2 regions of the Methylobacterium sp. Leaf93 genome follow, and region 2 is predicted to be linked to the other one. Evidence: predicted binding sites of a transcription regulator. Region 2 holds the regulator's gene; the other holds the start of a gene.
The links. The regulator HrcA, encoded in region 2, represses chaperone genes, less so after heat shock. The targets are predictions, from matches to a motif close to GTTAGCACTCNCNNNNNGNGAGTGCTAAC.
Positions count from the first base shown of each region.

Region 1: groES (co-chaperone GroES) is a predicted target of HrcA. The motif match lies at 4,341-4,369, and genes of this name have one in related genera.

Region 1 covers NZ_LMMS01000029.1:84,447-91,977, reverse strand. Annotated here, with positions in the region: gene ASF26_RS19270 (heterodisulfide reductase-related iron-sulfur binding cluster) at 1-202, opposite strand, end outside; gene ASF26_RS19265 (FAD-binding protein) at 395-1,582, opposite strand; gene ASF26_RS19260 (lipopolysaccharide biosynthesis protein) at 1,671-3,119, opposite strand; gene ASF26_RS19255 (magnesium transporter CorA family protein) at 3,222-4,223, opposite strand; gene groES (co-chaperone GroES) at 4,438-4,725, shown strand; gene groL (chaperonin GroEL) at 4,820-6,463, shown strand; gene ASF26_RS19240 (hypothetical protein) at 6,937-7,531, opposite strand, start outside.
Region 2 covers NZ_LMMS01000023.1:73,487-81,017, forward strand. Annotated here, with positions in the region: gene ASF26_RS12130 (glutamine synthetase beta-grasp domain-containing protein) at 237-1,277, shown strand; gene ASF26_RS12140 (glutaminase) at 1,695-2,624, opposite strand; gene hrcA (heat-inducible transcriptional repressor HrcA) at 2,838-3,935, shown strand; gene ASF26_RS23745 (DUF1236 domain-containing protein) at 4,283-4,849, opposite strand; gene ASF26_RS23750 (hypothetical protein) at 4,777-5,130, opposite strand; gene ASF26_RS12155 (MFS family transporter) at 5,531-6,892, shown strand; gene ASF26_RS12160 (chloride channel protein) at 6,987-7,531, opposite strand, start outside.

The DNA of each region.
Region 1 (7,531 bases), on a different contig from region 2:
CCGGTGTCGCCGGCTTGCCGCCCTCCAGCATGTCCTTGATGAGGTAGATGCGGCCGCGCGGGGAATCGAGCTCGTCGCCGAGGAGGAGATAGGTCGGGCAGGTGGCGGTGCAGAACCCGCAATGCACGCAGGTCCGCAGGATCTTCTCGGACGCCGCCATCGCCGGCTCGGCGAGTTGCGTCAGGCTGAAATTGGTCTGCACGGCGTTTCCTCAGGGTCCCGATCACGTCAGCCATCCTGGCGATCTTCCGCCGCCCGGCGCTGTTTCCCGCAGCTTAGAGGGAATTTAGGCGGAAGCCGAGGCTTGGAACGGCTCTAAGTGGCAGCCTGCCGCACTCCGACGGCCCAGACGTCGCAGGGCGAGCGCGCCCCACGAGCGCTCACCTCGCGACGGTCAAATCCCCGCATACATCCGGCCGGGATTGAACACCCCCTTCGGATCGTGGGCCGCCTTGATCCCGGCCGTCATCCGCAGCAGCGGGTCCGACAGGGGCTCGAAGACGGCGGTCGCCGCGCGCACCGCGTCCGGCGCCCGCACCAGGGTGGCGTGGCCTCCGGTGGAGCGCAGGACGTCGCGGATGGTCTCGGCGCCGGCATCGCCCTCGGCCGAGGTGGCGAGCCAGACGAGGCCGCCGCCCCAATCGTAGAACCAGCGCGCCTGGCGCCGCGCCGCGATGGCGGCGGTGACGGCGGGTCCTTTGGTCGGCGTGGTGGAGATCCGCCATACGGCGGCTGCGCGCGGTTCCGTCAGCGGGATCACGTCGCGGATCGCGGCCCACAGGACGGCACCGATCCCGTCCTCGATGATCTCCGGCTCGCCGAAGCGCCGCAGCAGCTTGCGCAACTCGCCGAGGCGGTAATCGAGGGAGTCCGAAAAGCCCTCCAGGCGCATCAGGGTGCGGGGGCTCGGCCCGTCGAGGCCGCTCGGCAGGTGAGCGGCGCCCGTGAGTTCGAACGGCGATCCGAGGGCGGCGCTGAGAGCCGCCACCGCCGTTGCATCGTCCAGGCCGGAAAAGGCCAGGGTCGCCGTCCGCTCCTGCACCGGAAGGACCTTGAAGGTCACCTCGGTGAGAAGGCCGAGGGTGCCCCACGAGCCGGCCATGAGCTTGACGAGGTCGAGGCCGGTGACGTTCTTCATCACCCGGCCGCCGGACTTGATGGCCTCGCCGCGCCCGTTGACGAAACGGACGCCGATCAGGCTGTCGCGGGCCGCACCCGCATTGATCCGGCGCGGTCCCGCATTGTTGGTGGCCGCCACCGCGCCGAAGGTCGGCTCGCCGGTCGAGCCCATCAGGATGCGGTGGTCCATCGGCTCGAAGGGCAGCATCTGGCCGCGTTCCGCCAGCAGGGCCTGCACCTGCGCGAGGGGGGTGCCGGCGCGGGCGGCGACCACCATCTCGGCCGGCTCGTAGAGCGTGATGCCGGAGAGTTTCAGGGAGGAGAGGGTCGATTCGTCCTGTGCCGGGCGGCCGATGGCGGCCTTGGTGCCCCCGCCCACGAGACGCATCGGCTCGGCGCGGCCGGCGGCATCGGCGACGATGGCTTGCGCCTCGCCCTCGTCCTGAGGCTCGTATGTCCGCATCGTTTCCCGCCCGTTGTGATGCTCGCCGGCATCCTTTGCCGAACCATATGCGGGAAGCGATGCCACCCTTTCAAGCGGCGCTCCTGTCTCAGGCCGTCGGGGTGACGGCGCGCTGCCGCAGATAGGCGGCGGCGAGGCCGCGCAGGCCGGCGATGTCGAACAGCGCCACGAGCAGGGCATAGACCAGCACGCCGAGGGGCAGGGAGATGGCGAGGGTTAGGGCCGGGTCCATGTGCCGGAACGGCGCGAGGCAAGCCATCATCGCCAGGGTGGCGGTGCAGGCGGCAAAGACGTCCCACCAGTCGATCCGCAGGCGCTGCGGTCCGGCGAGAGCGCGGACCGCCAGCCACAGGGTCGAGGCGACCAGGCCGGCGCTCTGCGCCATGGCGATGCCGGGCGCCCCGAAATGCGTGGGCAGGACGAGCAGGCAGGCGGCATTCACGCCTAGGCCGACGATGGCGGCGGCGATGACGGGTACTGTCTTGCGGCGGATCTGGAAGATCGGGTTGAGGCCGAAATTGAGCAGGGTGCCGCAGAGCAGGCCCGGGATGAGGATCATCGCATAGAGGGCGAAGGGCCCGCGATACGCCTCCGGCACGATGAGCCCTTGGATCGCCGGAAGCACCGCCCAGAGCCCGCCGGCGCAGGGCACCATCAGCGCCACCACGATGCCTGCGTTGCGGCCGATCTGGGCCTCGGCCGCCACGTGGCCCTCGTGCTCGTCCACCCGTACGGCGAGCTGGAACAGGATGAGATCGAGGGCCGTGCCGATCATGCTGAGGCTGCGGGTGGCGACATCCGCGGCCAGGGCGAAATAGCCGGCCTCCGCCAGTCCGAACCACATGGCGATGGCGCTGCGGTTGAGGAACGGCGTGATCTGGTAGATCGCGTTCGCGACGATAAGCGGCAGCCCGTAGGCGCGAAACAGCCGCCAGGTCTCGCCCATGCGCACGCGGACGATGGGCACCTTCGGATCGAGCAGAGGCCTGCGCAGCACGAGGACGGGCAGGAACTGGCTGAGCCCGCAGGCGACGAGCACCCAAACCGGCTGGGGAAACAGCCAGGCCGCCCCCGCCATGAGCAGGAAGGCGAGGCCGTTCTTGACGATGGTCAGCTTCAGGTAGAGGCCGCCGTCGAAGCGTGCCCGCGTCAGGGCCGCGTGATAATCGAACAGGCCGATGCCGAAGGCGGCCAGCCCCGCCCCCGCCGCGATGGCGAAGCGCCCTTGCGCATCCATCTCCACCGTCGCGCCGACCACCGCGCACAGGGCGGAAGCGACCAGCAGGACGAGGGTGAGGACGGCGTAGGCGCGGTCCAGCCCGTGACGGATCCAGGGTTCCTCCTGCCGGACGCGGTTGGAATAGAACCGGGTCGCCGAGAGCCGAAGCCATTCGAAGACCAGGGTGTTGAGGACCACGGCACCTGTAGTGGCGAGGCCGAACAGGCCGAAATCCGCCGGCCCCATCAGCTTGGCGAGGAGCAGGCCGAGGCAGAAATTGAGCCCGGCATTCAGGATGAAGGCGGCGATCACGGCCATGCGGTCGACTCTGGTCGCCGGGTGCCCGGCTCTGCTCCCGATCCTTGCGCGCCGGCCCGAAAAGAATTCCCTAAATCCCGAACCCGCCGGGTCGGCCCAGCCTCAGAACCAGCCGCGCAGCTTGAAGAAGACGACGGGGATGATCGCGCTGATGACGATCAGCGACAGACCATAGGGATAGCCGTAGACCCAGTCGAGTTCCGGCATGTGCTTGAAGTTCATGCCGTACATGGAGGCGATGAGGGTCGGCGGCACGCCCACCACCGAGACCACGGTGAGCACGCGGAAGGTGTTGTTCTGCTCGATGCTGATGAGGCCGAGGGTGGCGTCGAGGAGGAACTGCACGTTCTCCGAAAGCCGGATCTCGAACTCGTCGAGGGAGGCGATGTCCCGGCGCAGGGTCTCGAAGCGCGGCATCTCGGTGGCGCCGAGGAGGTGTTCGCACTCGCCGGCGACGAAGGGGAGGATGCGCTCGAGGCCGAGCAGGCTCGAGCGGATCTTGCCGAGTGCCTTGCCTCGCCGGCCGACGCTGCGGAGGATGCGGCGCAGCGCGAGGTCGCGCCGGCGCGGGGTCTTGCCGGAATCGCCTGCGGTGCCCCCTGCCCTCACGTCGAAATCGAAGATCCGGGTGGAGAGCGCGTCGAGATCGGCGCCCATCTCCTCCAGGGCGTCGGCGAGGCTGTCGACCAGCTCCTCCACCAGGAGGAGGAAGATCTCGGTGCCGGTCTGGCAATCCCCGTCGCCGTCGCCGATGCGCTTCTTGACCTCCTCGAAGGCTCTGAGCTCGTTGAACCTGACCGTGATGAGCCGGTCCCGGGTCAGGACGAAGCCGAGCGGGGTCAGCTGCGAATCCACCTTGTCGAAGGTGATCATCGGGGTGGAGAGCGAGAGCCCGTTCTTGAGCCGCCGCAGCCGGCTGGAATTCTCGACCTCGCTCAAAGCTTTTCGCGAGGGGACGCGCAGGCCGGTGGCGGCCTCGATATGCTCCGCCTCCTCGGCACTCGGATTGTTGAGATCGATCCAGATCGCGTGGCTCGGCACGCCGCCGCCATTGGCTGCGCCGGAATGCACGACCGCGCCCTGCGGTCCCTGAAGGCTGATCATGGGGTGATTGTCATCCGTCTGTCAGCGACCGGAGAGCAGAACATGCTGCGCAAACGCGGCATGACGCGTCGTCCGCGTCTTGACTCGCAAGGGGCTTGAGCCTACCTCCGCCCTTGCTTTGGCACTCTTTGCTCGAGAGTGCTAACAGCCTGGGTTGGGCGAGCCCTTCGGCCGCATCAACGCCATCCATGAATTTGAAGCAAGAGGGCAGCTCATGAAGTTCCGTCCGCTGCACGACCGTGTCGTCGTCCGCCGTATCGAAGGCGAAGAGAAGACCAAGGGGGGCATCATCATCCCCGATACCGCCAAGGAGAAGCCGCAAGAGGGCGAGATCGTCGCCGTCGGCCCTGGCGCCCGTGACGAGGCCGGCCGCGTGAACCCGCTCGACGTCAAGGCCGGTGACCGCGTCCTGTTTGGCAAGTGGTCCGGCACCGAAGTCAAGATCGACGGTCAGGACCTCCTGATCATGAAGGAATCCGACATCATGGGCGTCGTCGCCTAAAGCGACCCGGCCCTCTTCCTTCTTCCCATCCAAGCCCTTCGAGCGCGCACTTCGATGAGCGCCTCAGGGCTTCGAACCTCATGAGGATTTGAACATGGCAGCGAAAGAAGTACGCTTCGGCTCCGATGCCCGCGAGAAGATGCTCCGCGGCGTCGACATTCTCGCCGATGCAGTGAAGGTCACGCTCGGCCCCAAGGGTCGCAACGTCGTCATCGAGAAGAGCTTCGGCGCTCCCCGCATCACCAAGGACGGCGTCACCGTCGCCAAGGAGATCGAGCTCTCCGACAAGTTCGAGAACATGGGCGCCCAGATGGTGCGCGAAGTGGCCTCGAAGACCAACGACATCGCTGGCGACGGCACCACCACCGCCACCGTCCTGGCCCAGGCCATCGTCCGTGAAGGCGCCAAGTACGTGGCCGCCGGCATGAACCCGATGGACCTGAAGCGCGGCATCGACCTCGCCACCACCGCCGCCGTGAAGGACATCACGAGCCGCGCCAAGAAGGTCGCCTCGTCCGAGGAAGTCGCCCAGGTCGGCACCATCTCGGCCAATGGCGACAAGGAAATCGGCGAGATGATCGCCCATGCCATGCAGAAGGTCGGCAACGAGGGTGTCATCACCGTCGAGGAAGCCAAGACCGCCGAGACCGAGCTCGACGTCGTCGAGGGCATGCAGTTCGACCGCGGCTACCTCTCCCCGTACTTCATCACGAACGCGGAGAAGATGGTCGCCGAGCTCGAGGACCCCTACATCCTCATCCACGAGAAGAAGCTCTCGTCGCTCCAGGCGATGCTGCCGGTTCTCGAGGCCGTGGTGCAGACCGGCAAGCCGCTCGTCATCATCGCCGAGGACATCGAGGGTGAGGCTCTCGCCACGCTCGTCGTCAACAAGCTGCGCGGTGGCCTCAAGGTCGCTGCCGTCAAGGCTCCGGGCTTCGGCGATCGCCGCAAGGCCATGCTCGAGGACATCGCGATCCTGACCCAGGGTCAGATGATCGCCGAGGACCTCGGCATCAAGCTCGAGAACGTTACCCTCCCGATGCTCGGCCGCGCCAAGCGCATCCGCATCGAGAAGGAGACCACCACGATCATCGACGGTCTCGGCGAGAAGGCGGACATCGAAGCCCGCGTCGGCCAGATCAAGGCGCAGATCGAGGAGACCACCTCGGACTACGACCGTGAGAAGCTCCAGGAGCGCCTGGCCAAGCTCGCCGGCGGCGTCGCGGTCATCCGCGTCGGCGGCGCGACCGAGGTCGAGGTCAAGGAGAAGAAGGACCGCGTCGACGACGCGCTCAACGCCACCCGCGCTGCGGTGGAAGAGGGTATCGTCCCCGGCGGCGGCACCGCTCTCCTCCGTGCCCGTGAGGCCGTCCGCGCTCTCCAGAGCGACAATCCGGACGTCCAGGCCGGCATCAAGATCGTGCTGAAGGCCCTTGAGGCCCCGATCCGCCAGATCGCCGCCAACTCGGGCGTCGAAGGCTCGATCGTGGTCGGCAAGATCACCGACAACACCTCTTCGATCACCTACGGCTTCAACGCCCAGACCGAAGAGTATGTCGACATGATCCAGGCCGGCATCGTCGACCCGGCGAAGGTCGTGCGCACCGCCCTGCAGGACGCTTCCTCCATCGCCGGCCTCCTCGTCACCACCGAGGCCATGATCGCCGATGCTCCCAAGAAGGACGGCGGCGCTCCCCAGATGCCGGGCGGCGGCGGCATGGGCGGCATGGACTTCTAAGAAGTCCACGCTCTCCATCGGAACGGATGCTCTCGCGGTTTTGGCCGCGAGGGCGGAAAGGGTCGTCGCAAGACGGCCCTTTTTTCGTTGTGGGCGGGACATGTCGAGTGTCCGCGATCGGGCTACTGGATTCATACAGCTACGTTGTCGAAGCAGACCGCGTCCCTCTCCCCCTTGTGGGGAGAGGTTAGGAGTGGGGGTGGCTCCGCCAGCCTCCGCAGCAACAGGAGGGTCGCCCGACCACCCCCACCTCCAAACTCCTCCCCACAAGGGGTAGGAGGGCCGCGCATCCCACGACATATGCGAATGCCGTCGCCTTCCAGAAGACGGAGTCCGTCGCGCCTCATCTCGAACCCTCTTGGGTAGAGGGGACACCTGTTGAGCGGATCCGCAGATCAATCAGCCCCAATCGGGGGCGGGCAGCGCTCCATGCTCGTGCGGCGGAGATGTTTTATCCACGATCCCGCTCGCGCCTATCCCGCGCGGCGCCGGCACCGGACGTAGGAGGCGTCGCCCTTGGCGCTCGACCATGTCAGGCGGTTGCCGTCGACCAGAAGCTTCACCTGGGACGACCAGCGCCGGCCGCCATCGCTGCAGGAGGCCGACACGCTCCAGTTCGCGCCGATGCGCCGCCCGTCGCGGAAGGTGCACACCGTGTTGCCGGCCCGAGCCCCGCTTTCGGTGATCCGCGCCGGTATGTATCCCCGCCGCCGCGCGCCGCGGCCGCACGCGGATTCGTTGGGTCCCCAAAGACCGACATAGGCTGCCGGCTCGACCGGGGGCGACGCGGCCGTGACCGCGTCGGCACGGGGTGCCATTTCGGGATCCTGCCGCAAGGCGGCGGACCGGATGCCGGGCTGGACCGTTGGGGCGACCACGGCATCCCGGCCCGACGGACCGGACCCGACACCCACATCGGACCAGGGAGCGCTGCCACGGGGCGAGCGCGCCCCACCCGCCCGATCCTCGAACGGACCGGGTTCGTTGAAGGCCGTCTGGATCGTGTCGATCTCCGGACGCGCCGGCGGGTCGTCGGTCAGCAGAACGGTGCTGTAGCCGAGGAGCACG
Region 2 (7,531 bases):
CCTGGATGCCCATTTAGGGGCGCCTATTCGGTAGGCAGAAACATTCCCGCGCGAAGGATTCTCTATCCCTGTGAGTAAAGGGTCCGCCTCGTTGCGGCCGGATCCCACCGTCGATAGCACCTCGCCCCACGACCATGGCACACGTTATGCTAGCGGCGATTCCGGCTACGAACGGCCGCGAACGATGTGGGGGGGAGACCCGGCCGTCGGATCGCTTGAGGGACGAGAGGCTCGAAATGACGAAATATAAGCTCGAGTATCTATGGCTCGACGGATACACGCCGGTGCCGAACCTGCGTGGCAAGACCCAGATCAAGGAATTCGACGGCTTCCCGACCCTTGAGCAGCTTCCGCTTTGGGGCTTCGACGGCAGCTCGACGATGCAGGCCGAGGGCGGGAGCTCCGACTGCATGCTCAAGCCCGTGCGCCACTTCCCCGACAGCACGCGCAAGAACGGCGTGCTGGTGATGTGCGAAGTGATGATGCCGGACGGCGTGACGCCGCATGCCTCCAACAAGCGCGCCACGATCCTCGACGACGACGGCGCCTGGTTCGGCTTCGAGCAGGAGTATTTCTTCTACAAGGACGGTCGTCCCCTCGGCTTCCCCGCCAGCGGCTACCCGGCCCCCCAGGGCCCGTACTACTGCGGCGTCGGCTACAAGGAAGTCGGCTCGATCGCACGCAAGATCGTCGAAGAGCACCTGGACCTGTGCCTGGACGCCGGCATCAACCACGAGGGCATCAACGCCGAGGTGGCAAAGGGCCAGTGGGAGTTCCAGATCTTCGGCAAGGGCTCCAAGAAGGCCGCCGACGAGATGTGGGTCGCCCGCTACATCCTTCAGCGCCTGTGCGAGAAGTACGAGATCGACATCGAATACCATTGCAAGCCGCTCGGTGCGACCGATTGGAACGGCTCGGGCATGCACGCCAACTTCTCGACGGAGCACCTCCGCACGGTGGGCGGCAAAGCCTACTTCGAGGCGCTCATGGCAGCGTTCAAGGAGAACCTGGACGACCACATCGCCGTCTACGGCCCGGACAACCACATGCGTCTGACCGGCAAGCACGAGACCGCTGCAATCGACCAGTTCAGCTATGGCATCGCCGATCGTGGCGCCTCGATCCGCGTGCCGCACAGCTTCGTCAACAATGAGTACAAGGGCTATCTGGAAGACCGCCGTCCCAACAGCCAGGGGGACCCCTACCAGATCGCTTCGCAGATCCTGAAGACCGTCGCCTCGGTTCCGACCTCCGAGGAAGCGAAAGCAGCAGCCTAACACGACATCCGCCACGGCGCCGCTCGGCGCCGTGGCGATTTCCATCCTCCATGACTGTTTCATGAGCCGAATGGCGTCTTTTTAGGCAATATGCCTGCTATCGACACTGCGCTGACGATTGCCGAAGCATCAGTTCAGAACCGCCGCGTGTCACCCATGCGGAGATGGAGTGACCTGCTGAGACCGCTCATTCCAGCGGGTGCAGGACGTCGAACTCCTTGGCGAAAGCCGCTCTGGGACGGGCCATGCAGCGCTGGACTCACTCGTCGAGGATCGGATCGCCGCTGCCGAATTCACGGGCGCGAGTTTTCGGCCGAAACGCGTCGGGCTCCTGCGGGACTACCTCGCTGAGTTGAAGAGAAAGGCCGCGGACGCGGTAGAGGGCTGAGCACCGGGAAAGCGCCCGGGCGAGTGCGATCAGGCGCCGAAGATCGACCAGCCGAGGCGCTTGGTCAGCTGTTCGAGAGCGATCCGGCCAAGATGGGAATTGCCGGATGCGTCGAGGCCCGGCGACCAGACCGCGATCGACGCCTTCTCCGGTGCCACGGCGATGATTCCGCCACCGACTCCGCTCTTGCCCGGCAGACCGACCCGATACGCGAACTCACCCGAGCCGTCATAGTGACCGCAGGTGAGCATCACCGCATTGATACGCCGGGCTCGCTCAGCCGAGACCACGGAATAACCGGTCATCGGGTTGCGCCCGGAATGCGCCAAGAAACGGGTGGCGTTGGCGAGTTGCCGGCACGACATGGCGATGGCGCAGTGGTGAAAATAGACGCCGAGGGTAAAATCCACTGGATTGTCGAGAACACCGAAGGATTTCATGTAGTTGGCGAGCGCGATGTTGCGAAAGCCCGTGCGCAGCTCCGAGGCCGCCACCGCCTCGTCGATGATGATCGTAGGATCCTGCGCGAGGAACTGCATGAAACGCAGGATCTCGCCGAGGGCCTCCCTCGGCTGATGGCCCGACAGGATCACGTCGGTGACCGCGATGGCACCGGCATTGATGAAGGGATTGCGCGGAATGCCGCGCTCACGCTCCAACTGGACGATGGAGTTGAAGGGGCTGCCCGAGGGCTCGCGTCCCACCCGGCGCCAGAGTCGGTCGCCGGCCATGCCGAGTGCCAGCGTAAGGGTGAAGACTTTCGAGATGCTCTGGATCGAGAACGGCGTGTCGCTGTCGCCTCCCGCCGCCACATTGCCGTCCGCGTCGATGACGACGAGACCGAACGCCTTCGGATCGACCCGGGCGAGTTCCGGTATGTATGTAGCGACCTCCCCCCGGTCCGGCCTGTCCGCCATCTCCTCGGCGATCTCTTTGACGACGGTGTCGAGGTTAGGCACGGCGGCGTGTTCCTCCGAACGGACGGGAGCGGCGGGTCCGTCACCCAGACCCGCCGGCCACGGCGAGCAGGCTCGCGAGGGCGGCGACGCAACGCAAAGGCCGTTCCGTTCGGGCGGCAAACGGATTAGCAGACGACAGGGCGGCTATGCCTCACCGGTAAAGGTTGTGCCCGGGCTCCGGGCCGGACACAATCGGCGGTCAGGAAACACCCAGTGACCGAACGCGCACATCCCTATTCCTCGTCGCAGCAACTTCAGGCCCTCTCGGCCCTGAACGAGCGGACACGTGAGATCTTCCGGCAGATCGTCGAAAGCTATCTCACGACCGGCGAACCGGTGGGGTCGCGCAACCTCGCGCGGATCCTGCCGATGGCCCTGTCCCCGGCCTCGATCCGCAACGTCATGGCGGATCTCGAGCATTCCGGGCTCATCTTCGCGCCCCACACCTCGGCTGGACGCCTGCCGACCGAACTCGGCCTGCGCTTCTTCGTCGACGCCATGTTGGAGATCGGCGATGTCGGCCGCGAGGAGCAGGAGCGGATCGAGGCGCAGATGCGCGCCGCCGCCTCGGGCCACACCTTCGAGAGCGCCCTCGCCGAGGCCTCGTCGATGCTGTCGGGCATTTCGCGAGGGGCGGGCGTGGTCGTCACGACCAAGAGCAACGTCCATCTCAAGCACATCGAGTTCGTGCGGCTCGATCCCGCCCGCGCCCTCGTCGTCCTCGTCTCCGATGACGGCTCGGTGGAGAACCGCCTCCTCGACCTGCCGCCCGGCCTTCCGGCGGGCGCCCTGCAGGAGGCCTCGAACTACCTCAATGCCCGCCTGCAGGGACGGACCCTTGGAGGCCTGAGAGCGGAGATCGAGGCTGGCCGCGAGGCGATGAAGCGCGAACTTGACGTCATCACCGAGCGGCTGGTCGATGCCGGCCTCGCCACCACGGTCGGGCCGTCAGAGGCGCGCCAACTGATCGTACGCGGCCAGGCGAACCTGCTCGACGACCTGCGCGCGGTGGAGGATCTCGAACGGATCCGCCTGCTGTTCAATGATCTCGAGACGCAGAAGGACGTCATCGAACTCCTCTCCCGCGCCGAGGGCGGCGAGGGCGTCCGCATCTTCATCGGCTCGGAGAACAAGCTGTTCTCGCTCTCGGGCTCCTCGATGATCGCGGCGCCGTTCCGGGACGGTTCGCAGAAGATCGTCGGTGTCGTCGGCGTGATCGGTCCGACCAGGCTCAACTACGCACGGATCGTTCCGATGGTGGATTACACCGCCAGGGTGGTCTCGCGGATGCTGGATCGAGGCGGCCGCTGAGGGGCACCGTGCAGGGCGGCTTTGCCCGAGCTACGTGGTCCGGAAAGGCACCGCGCGTTTCTGCGCTTGGGAACCTACGACACGTCGAGGGCCCGAATGACCAAGCGGTGCCGGCGGCGGAGCGACATGCCTTTCGCCACGAGCGACAGATCGGTGGAGAAGCGGAAACGTAGAGGCTCCGGATCAGTGATGACAACCGATCCGGAGCCTATGGACTTACTTTCGCATCATCACGTCGCGGCTGTTGAGCACCAGTATCGCTATGGCCGGCATCGCGGCTACGGACGACAAAGGAAGATGCTTCGCCCTGCGGCGGCTCCCCTCTCGGAAAAACCGCCGATCCGAGATCAGCCGCGAATGACGTCCACGATCTCGTAGGTATCGGGATCGACGATGACGATGTCGTCATCCACGAGGACGTAGCGGTAATCCTCGTATTCCGGCACGATCCGAACGATATCCGGCGGGAGGTCGTACAGGGTGTAGTTGCGAGCGATGGCGGTTCCCACCGTCAGGGCGAAGGCACCGGCGGCGAGGCGCGGAATGCCGCGACGCAGCACGCTCTGGCGAAACTCCGTCCGCTGCGGAGCACCAAGCCGGCCATAGGCTCCGCGCACAGCGCTACTGTCGCCTCGTCCGCCTCGATCTCCACGCCCGCCCCTGTCCCCGCGATCACCCCTCTCGCGGTCCATCCGCTCGCCACGGTCCGCCTTGCCGTCCTTCATGTCGCGATCGGCCTTGCCGCCTCGCTCCATGCGCTCGCCCCGGTCCGGCTTGTCATCGCGTTCGGCCTTTCCGTCACGGTCTACCTTGCCGTCACGGTCTACCTTGCCGTCACGGTCTACCTTGCCGTCACGATCGGACCGGCCGGCATCCGTCCTTCCGCCGGCACCCGGGCGTTCGCCCTGCTCCATGCGGCCGTTCCGGTCACCACCGCCCCGTTCCATCCCGGCTGCTCCGCCACGCTCGCCCGCCGGACCGCCACGGTCCCCCGGGGAACCGCCACGCTCCGAACCGCCCGCTGCTCCGCCACGGTCCGCCCCGGCGCCACCGCCGCCACGCATTCCGGCGCCACCGGCCGATCCCGCACCACCCGCGCCGCCACCACCCGGCGCACCGGCTCCTGCCGCGCCGCCGCCAGCGCCGCCACCGCTGCCGGCTCCAGGCCCACCTTGGGCGAAAGCAGCCGCCGCACCGACGACCAGAACGGCAGCCGTCATTGTACTCCGCAAGAGCTTACTCATGTCGATCAGTCCATTCTCATGTGGAACTCAGACGCCGACAGGCGCCGATGCGAAGCCGAAACAGAAAGACCGGCAAAACCGTTCCTCATTTTTTGGAACATGACGCCTCTCATCATGGAGGCCGCGACGCTCGATCACGCTCAAGCTTGATTGATGGGCTTTTCATTGAACGGGTACGCTCGCCTATCCTTTGGCTCTGAACAGCCAACCGCCCCAGCGCGAAGAACGGCTGACATTTCCAGTGCGCTGTAGAAAAGCCGCGCTTAGGCCCTTGTGAATCGCGGACCGGTGCTTAACGTCGCCGCCTAAGAGACCTGTTCCGAAGGTCCTGCTCGAAGTCTGGGAGTCCACATGTCCGACGCCATCGCGATCGATCCTTCGCGGCCCGACGATCCGGAAGATCGCCGTCGCCGCATCTTCGCCATCGTCGGCTCGTCGTCGGGCAACCTCGTCGAATGGTTCGATTTTTATTGCTACGCCTTCTTCGCACTCTACTTCGCGCCGGTCTTCTTCCCCGAGGGTGACGATACCAGCCAACTCCTGAAATCCGCCGCCGTATTCGCCGTCGGGTTCTTCATGCGCCCCATCGGCGGCTGGTTGTTCGGCCGCATCGCCGACCGTCTCGGCCGCAAGACCTCGATGATGATCTCGGTGCTGATGATGTGCGGCGGATCGCTGATGATCGCCGTGTTGCCGACCTATGCCAGCGTAGGACACTGGGCTCCCGCCCTGCTGCTCCTCGCTCGCATGATCCAGGGCCTGTCCGTGGGCGGCGAGTACGGCACCAGCGCCACTTACATGAGCGAGGTCGCCCTGAAGGGTCAACGCGGGTTCTTCGCTTCGTTCCAGTACGTGACCCTGATCGGCGGCCAGCTCCTCGCCTCGCTGGTGCTGATCATCCTGCAGAGCGTCCTCACCGCCCAGCAGCTCACGGCCTGGGGCTGGCGTATCCCGTTCTTCATCGGCGCGATGGCGGCTGTGGTCGCCCTGTTCCTGCGCTCGTCGCTCGCGGAAACCGCCACGAAAGAGGACATGGCCTCGAAGGAATCCGGTACGTTTTCCGCCCTGTTCAAGCATTGGCGGGCGTTCTGCGTGGTGCTCGCCTACACCGCCGGCGGATCCTTAAGCTTCTACACCTTCACCACCTACATGCCGAAATATCTCTTCAACACGGCGCATATCGACAAGATCACCGCCTCGCAGATCTCCACGGCGGCGCTTCTCGTCTACATGGTGATCCAGCCCTTCTTCGGCTGGTTGTCGGACCGGATCGGCCGCAAGACCAACATGCTGCTCTATAGCGGGCTCGGCACGTTGATGGTGGTGCCGCTGATGACCGCCATCGGCGCCACGACCAACCCGTACCTCTCGTTCGGCCTGATCATGATCGGCCTCACGGTGATCAGTTTCTACACCGGCATCAGCGGCATCGTGAAAGCCGAACTGTTCCCGACCCAGGTCCGCGCGCTCGGCGTCGGCCTCTCCTACGCGGTCGCGAACTCCATCTTCGGTGGCACAGCGGAGATGGTGGCCCTGTATCTGAAGCAGATCGGCTCCGAGAGCAGCTTCTTCTGGTACGTGACCGCGATGCTCGCCATCGCCTTCATCGGCTCGCTGATCATGCCGAACCCCAAGCGCCACGGCTATCTCGACGGAGACGGTACCGTGGAAGAGGCGCTGATGCGCAAGTCGCGCCGGGTGATGCCGGCCTGACACGACCAACCCCATCCGCCCCGTCCCGGGCGGATGGGGCGATGGCGGAACCAACTCCCGGGTCCGGCACGGAAGATCGCGAAGCGTCCGGTGCTTATCCGGCCTCGCCCATGATCGCCCGCCGCTGCCGATCGAGTTCCTCGCTGTAGCGCTTGAGCGTGTGGCTCTCGGTGAGTAGGCCGACCACCCGGAGCGAGGCCGGATCGTCCACCACCGCCAACGCCTCGCTCTCGGCACCATCGAAGGCAGCGGCCGCCTGCTTGGCGTTCATGTCGGCGGTAAGGAACACGTCGGCATAGCGCATGGCCTCGGCGAGAGCGGCCTCGCCATCGACGGCAGCGAGGGCATGAGCTTCGGGCACCAGCACGATCCCCGCATAGCGCCCTTCCCCATCGACCAGCACCACGCGCGAGGGCGAGCCGAGGGGATGGGCTTTCAGGAATGCGCGCAGCGTCATGTCGACCGGCGTGGTTTCGACCTCGCGGCGCATCAACGCCCCCACGGTGAGCGACCTGATCCAGCCGATATCGTGCGCGCTGCGGATGCTTTCGCCGCGAAGGTGGAAGCGCCAGGTGGCGAAGGAATAGCCGAAAGTCTTCCGCACGGTCATCGACGAGGCGATCACGGCCACGAGGACGA